Regions from separate parts of the Streptomyces sp. NPDC054932 genome, predicted to be linked through region 2. Evidence: predicted binding sites of a transcription regulator. Region 2 holds the regulator's gene; the other holds the start of a gene.
What was found. Region 2 encodes HrcA, which represses chaperone genes, less so after heat shock. Its sites were predicted from a motif close to TTNGCACTCNGNNNNNCNGAGTGCNAA; they were not measured.

Region 1 (3,407 bases), on a different contig from region 2:
TCGTATGCGTGCGCTGCGTGAACAGCTCCAGGCCCACGCCCCCGAAGGACACATCGCGGAAATCGCGCCCTTCCTCTTCCGCTTCTCGGCAGCGGAGCGGGCGTACGGGCCCGACCTCTTCGTGGCCGACGAATCGGCCTTCGACGGCGAGGGCCGGCACGCGGACGGGGCGGCCCTGTCGCTCGTCGGGGAGTTCACGTCCGTCTCCACCAGGGACGCCGACTGGACCGAAAAGCTGGACGTGTACGGCCGACTCGTACCTGTCCACATGGTCGTCGACATGCAGGACTCGGAGATCACCTGCTTCTGGGACCCCTCCCCGCACGGGTACCGCTCCCGTACGACGGTGTCCTTCGGCGAACCCCTGCACGTCCCGGACCCCTTCGGCTTCGACATCGACAGCTCGGGCTTCTGACGACATCCGAAACGCCCGAGGGCGGCACCCCCGTGGGGGTGCCGCCCTCGTTCGAGAACAGCCGATCAACCAGTGGCCGGAGCCGGGGTCGATCAGAAGTCCATGTCACCACCCGGCATGCCGCCGCCCGCGGGGGCACCGGCCTTCTCGGGCTTGTCGGCGATGACGGCCTCGGTGGTGAGGAACAGCGCGGCGATCGACGCGGCGTTCTGCAGGGCGGAGCGCGTGACCTTCGCCGGGTCGATGATGCCCTCGGCGATCATGTCGACGTACTCGCCGGTCGCGGCGTTCAGGCCGTGACCGATCGGCAGGTTGCGCACCTTCTCGACGACGACGCCACCCTCGAGACCACCGTTGACGGCGATCTGCTTGAGCGGGGCCTCCAGCGCGAGCTTCACGGCGTTGGCGCCGGTCGCCTCGTCACCCTCGAGCTCCAGCTTCTCGAAGACCGCGGAGGCCTGCAGCAGGGCCACGCCACCACCGGCGACGATGCCCTCCTCGACGGCCGCCTTCGCGTTGCGAACGGCGTCCTCGATGCGGTGCTTGCGCTCCTTGAGCTCGACCTCGGTCGCGGCGCCGGCCTTGATGACGGCCACGCCGCCGGCCAGCTTCGCGAGGCGCTCCTGGAGCTTCTCGCGGTCGTAGTCCGAGTCGGAGTTCTCGATCTCGGCGCGGATCTGGTTCACGCGACCGGCGACCTGGTCGCTGTCACCGGCACCGTCGACGATGGTGGTCTCGTCCTTGGTGATGACGACCTTGCGGGCGCGGCCGAGCAGGTCGAGACCGGCGTTCTCCAGCTTGAGGCCGACCTCCTCGGAGATGACCGTGCCGCCCGTGAGGATGGCGATGTCACCGAGCATGGCCTTGCGGCGGTCACCGAAGCCCGGGGCCTTGACGGCGACGGACTTGAAGGTGCCACGGATCTTGTTGACGACCAGGGTCGACAGGGCCTCGCCCTCGACGTCCTCGGCGATGATCAGCAGCGGCTTGCCGGACTGCATGACCTTCTCCAGGAGCGGCAGCAGGTCCTTGACCGAGCCGATCTTGGAGTTGACGATCAGGATGTACGGGTCGTCGAGGGACGACTCCATGCGCTCCATGTCGGTGGCGAAGTACGCCGAGATGTAGCCCTTGTCGAAGCGCATGCCCTCGGTGAGCTCCAGCTCCAGACCGAAGGTCTGGGACTCCTCGACGGTGATGACGCCTTCCTTGCCGACCTTGTCCATGGCCTCGGCGATGAGCTCGCCGATCTGGGTGTCGGCGGCGGAGATGGAGGCCGTCGAAGCGATCTGCTCCTTGGTCTCGACATCCTTGGCCTGGGCGAGCAGGGCGGCGGAGACGGCCTCGACGGCCTTCTCGATACCACGCTTGAGGGCCATCGGGTTGGCACCGGCGGCCACGTTGCGCAGGCCCTCGCGGACCAGCGCCTGGGCCAGCACGGTGGCGGTGGTCGTACCGTCGCCGGCGACGTCGTCCGTCTTCTTGGCGACTTCCTTGACCAGCTCGGCGCCGATCTTCTCGTACGGGTCCTCGAGCTCGATCTCCTTGGCGATGGAGACACCATCGTTGGTGATCGTGGGGGCGCCCCACTTCTTCTCAAGGACGACGTTGCGACCCTTGGGGCCAAGGGTGACCTTGACGGCGTCGGCGAGCTGGTTCATCCCACGCTCGAGGCCGCGGCGGGCCTCCTCGTCGAACGCAATGATCTTGGCCATCTGAAGTGGTCCTCCCGGACAGCGGTGGATTGCTCCCAGGACCGCGCCCGCGCCCGCGACGGACGGCCTGCGTGCCCGGCGGTTCCTTCCCACCGGACCCTGCGGGCCTCACCGACCCGGTCCTCGTTCAGTAGCACTCTCACCGGGAGAGTGCTAACGCCAATGATTAGCACTCGACCCCTCCGAGTGCAAGCGGCTCGGGGGAACGCCCCGCTACTACCGGGCACACGCACGAGGGGCCCCCATCCCGTGTCCAGGATGTGGGCCCCTCGTGCGGTCCTGCAGGTCTTCAACGAAAGCTGTGTGTCGGCGGTCGATCGCGCCAGGACTAGCCGAGTGCGAGTTTGACCATGTCCGCCTGCGGACCCTTCTGGCCCTGCGAGATCTCGAACTCGACCCGCTGACCCTCTTCAAGGGTGCGGTACCCGTCCATCTGGATGGCGCTGTAGTGGACGAACACATCCGCACCACCGTCGACCGCGATGAAGCCGTAGCCCTTCTCCGCGTTGAACCACTTGACGGTGCCCTGAGCCATGCCTAACTCCCCTATTACTGGCCCTTGCGCAGGAACGCACTTCGCGATCCCGGGTCAGAACTTGCGTCGGAACGCGTCGACCGAGGCTGAATGTATCTGCGCGGATGCTGTCTGCAACAGGTCAATCCGATGAGAATTCTGGACACCGAGAAACATTGAAATAGAGTGAAAATTTGCCATACTCCAGGGCAACTCGGGCCCGACATATCTCGCCAAAGCCCCATACCGCACTTGCACATTGGCCCGATGTCGACCCTCACGCGGCCCGTTCATATGCGGCGGGCAAGAACAGCGGAGGGGACTTCCCCAACCCTACCGTGCCCAATCAAGCAGAATTGCCCCCTCCGCTTTTAGCGGAGGGGGCAATTTCGGTTTGCGCGTGTCACCTGGAGGTGACCCGGGAGGCGATCCGGGGAATCAGCAGCCGCCGGCCACGGCCGGGATGATCGAGACGCCGGCGCCGTCCGGCGTCACCGCCTGCAGCCCGCCCTCGAAACGCACGTCGTCGTCGTTCACGTAGACGTTCACGAAGCGGCGCAGCTTGCCCTGGTCGTCCAGGACGCGCGCGGCGATGCCCGGGTGGTTCTTCTCCAGGGACTCGATGACCTCGGAGAGGGTCGCGCCCTCGGCCGGGACCTCGGCGGCGCCGCCGGTGTAGGTGCGCAGGATGGTGGGGATGCGGACGTTGACGCTCATGGCGCTACTGCCTTTCCGGGAGTACGTGGAGGGTGGTCAGGCCAGG
Region 2 (3,407 bases):
CTCCACGGCGGCCGGGTCGACGTAACCGGTCTGCGGCATGAAGAGGTTGACGCCGAAACGGCGCCGGGTGAGCGCGCGCACCTGCTTGATCTCCTGGTACATCCCGTCGGCGGTCTTGTAGCCGCCGGCCAGGAAGCCCAGTCCGCCCGCCTCGCACACGGCCGCGGCCAGCGGAGGGCAGGAGGCGCCGCCCGCCATGGGAGCCTGCACGATCGGGTACGGGGAGAGACCGTTCGGTGCGGAGGACATGGACTGCATCGTGCCACGTCCCGCGCGGGGGGCCGAATCATGGCATTCGCCTGGCATAGTCCGCTTCCCGGCGGCTCTCCGGCCGCCGTCCGGCTCATGCGACGAGCCCGGCCCGGGGAATCCCCGGGCCGGGCTCGTGACGGTGGTGCCGGTTCGGTCAGCGACCGTTGAAGGCGTCCTTCAGCCGGCTGAACAGTCCCTGCTGACCCGGCGCGAACTGGCCCATCGGCCGCTCCTCGCCGCGCAGCTTCGCCAGCTGGCGCAGCAGGTCCTCCTGCTGGGCGTCCAGCTTCCCCGGGGTGGTGACCTCGACGTGGACGATCAGGTCGCCGCGTCCGCCGCCGCGCAGGTGCGTGACGCCGCGCCCGTGCAGCGGGATCGCCTGGCCGGACCCGGTGCCGGGCCGGATGTCGATCTCCTCCAGCCCGTCCAGCGTCTCCAGCGGGCACTTGGTGCCCAGCGCGGCCGCCGTCATGGGGATGGTCACCGTGCAGTGCAGGTCGTCCCCGCGCCGCTGGAAGGTCGGGTGCGCCAGCTCGTGGATCTCCACGTACAGGTCGCCGGCGGGTCCGCCGCCGGGGCCGACCTCGCCCTCGCCCGCGAGCTGGATCCTGGTGCCGTTCTCGACACCGGCCGGGATCTTGACCGTGAGGCTGCGGCGGGAACGGACCCGGCCGTCGCCCGCGCACTCGTGGCACGGGGTCGGGACCACGGTGCCGAAGCCCTGGCACTGCGGGCAGGGGCGCGAGGTCATGACCTGGCCCAGGAAGGACCGGGTGACCTGCGAGACCTCACCGCGGCCGCGGCACATGTCACATGTCTGCGCCGAGGTGCCGGGGGCGGCACCTTCGCCGGAGCAGGTGTTGCAGACGACGGCCGTATCGACCTGGATGTCCTTGGTGGTCCCGAAGGCCGCCTCGTCCAGCTCCAGATCGAGGCGGATCATCGCGTCCTGGCCGCGCCGGGTGCGCGAGCGCGGGCCGCGCTGCGAGGCCTGGCCGAAGAAGGCGTCCATGATGTCGGAGAAGTTGCCGAAGCCACCCGCTCCGAAGCCGCCCGCTCCGCCACCGCCGCCCGAGGAGGACAGCGGGTCGCCGCCGAGGTCGTAGACCTGCTTCTTCTGCGGGTCCGAGAGCACCTCGTAGGCCGCGTTGATCTCCTTGAAGCGCTCCTGCGTCTTCGGGTCCGGATTCACATCCGGGTGGAGTTCACGCGCGAGGCGCCGGAAGGCCTTCTTGATCTCGTCCTGCGATGCGTCGCGGCGCACGCCGAGAACGGCGTAGTAGTCCGTGGCCACTTACGACTCCGCCAGGATCTGTCCGACGTAACGTGCCACTGCGCGTACCGCTCCCATCGTTCCGGGGTAGTCCATGCGGGTCGGTCCGACCACGCCGAGTTTGGCGACTGCTTCGCCGCCCGAACCGTAACCGACCGAGACGACCGACGTGGAGTTCAGTCCCTCGTAGGCGTTCTCGTGCCCGATCCGTACGGCCATTCCCGACTCATTGGCCTCGCCCAGCAGCTTGAGGAGCACGACCTGCTCCTCGAGCGCTTCGAGCACCGGCCTGATCGTCAGGGGAAAATCGTGTCCGAAGCGGGTGAGATTGGCGGTTCCGCCGATCATCAGCCGCTCTTCTGCTTCCTCGACCAGGGTTTCGAGGAGTGTCGCGAGCACGGTGGAGACCGTGCCGCGGTCCTCGGCCTCGAAGGACTCGGGGAGATCCTGGACGAGCGGGGGCACATCGGTGAAGCGGCGCCCGACGACCCGGCTGTTGAGCCGGGCCCGCAGGTCCGCCAGCGAGGTCTCCCCGAAGGGGCCCGGGCAGTCGATGAGCCGCTGCTCGACCCGCCCGGTGTCCGTGATCAGTACGAGCATCAGGCGCGCGGGAGCCAGCGAGAGCAGCTCCACGTGCCGGACCGTCGAACGGGTCAGGCTCGGGTACTGGACCACGGCGACCTGCCGGGTGAGCTGAGCGAGCAGCCGCACCGTGCGGCCGACCACGTCGTCGAGGTCGACGGCGCCGTCGAGGAAGTTCTGGATGGCCCGGCGCTCGGGCGACGACAGCGGCTTGACCCCCGCCAGCTTGTCGACGAAGAGCCGGTAGCCCTTGTCGGTGGGGATCCGGCCGGCGCTGGTGTGGGGCTGGGCGATGTAGCCCTCCTCCTCCAGCACGGCCATGTCGTTGCGCACGGTGGCGGGCGAGACGCCGAGCCGGTGCCGCTCGGTGAGCGCCTTGGAGCCGACCGGCTCCTCCGTCCCGACGTAGTCCTGGACGATGGCGCGCAGCACTTCGAGTCTGCGTTCGCTGAGCATCGCGCACACCTCCAGCTGTGGTCCGTTGCCGTGTTCTGCCGTGTTCGTTGGCACTCTGATCGTTCGAGTGCCAGAGAGCCCCCGCTCAGTGTACGGCCGGGCGGTAAGCCCCTGGCAAGGGAGGCCCGCCAGGGTAGCGTCGCCGCATGGACGTGCGTTGGGAAGAGTCCGGCTGGGAACGGCTGACCGGACGGGCGGGCCGGCGACGGCTGCCGGTGTGGGACTGCACCGTGGGACTGGTGGTGGGACAGGAGTCGGTCCTCCTGATCGACCCCGGTTCCTGCGTGCGCGAGGGCGTGCAGGTGCGGGCCGAGGCGGAGCGGCTGGCGGGCCGGCGCGTGACCCATATCGCATTCACGCACGGTCATTTCGATCACGTCCTGGGCGGGGCGGCCTTCTCCGGGGCCGAGGTGTTCGGTGCGGTCGGGCTGGCCTCGGTGCTGTCGACGGGGCGCGAGGAGCTGCGCGGGGACGCGGTGCGGCACGGGCTCGCGGAGGCGGAGGCGGCCGAGGCGGTGGACCTGCTGGTGCTGCCCCGGCACGCGGTCTCCGGCGAGTGGACGCTGGAACTGGGCGGCGTACAGGTGCTGCTGGCCAACGTGGGGCCCGGGCACACCGGGCACGACCTGGCCGTCTTCGTGCCGGGCGAGCGCGAGGTGGTCTTCTGCGGGGACCTGGTCGAGGAGTCGGGCGAGCCCTCGGTGGGCCCGGACGCCACGCCCCGGCAGTGGCCCGCCGCCCTGGACCGGCTGCTGTCGCTGGGCGGGGACGACGCACTGTACGTACCGGGTCACGGAGCGGTGGTCGCCGCGGACTTCGTCCGTGCGCAACGCGCCACACTCGC

Region 1: the regulator HrcA is predicted to act here: its motif matches at 2,261-2,287, upstream of groL (chaperonin GroEL).

Annotation. Positions count from the first base shown of each region.
Region 1 is NZ_JBSGXU010000035.1:25,227-28,633, reverse strand. It holds gene ACWGE1_RS12875 (Uma2 family endonuclease) at 5-415, shown strand; gene groL (chaperonin GroEL) at 508-2,130, opposite strand; gene ACWGE1_RS12865 (cold-shock protein) at 2,459-2,665, opposite strand; gene ACWGE1_RS12860 (MoaD/ThiS family protein) at 3,083-3,361, opposite strand; gene thrC (threonine synthase) at 3,398-3,407, opposite strand, start outside.
Region 2 is NZ_JBSGXU010000028.1:54,565-57,971, reverse strand. It holds gene ACWGE1_RS11120 (nitronate monooxygenase) at 1-249, opposite strand, end outside; gene dnaJ (molecular chaperone DnaJ) at 407-1,546, opposite strand; gene hrcA (heat-inducible transcriptional repressor HrcA) at 1,547-2,563, opposite strand; gene ACWGE1_RS11105 (MBL fold metallo-hydrolase) at 2,710-3,407, shown strand, end outside.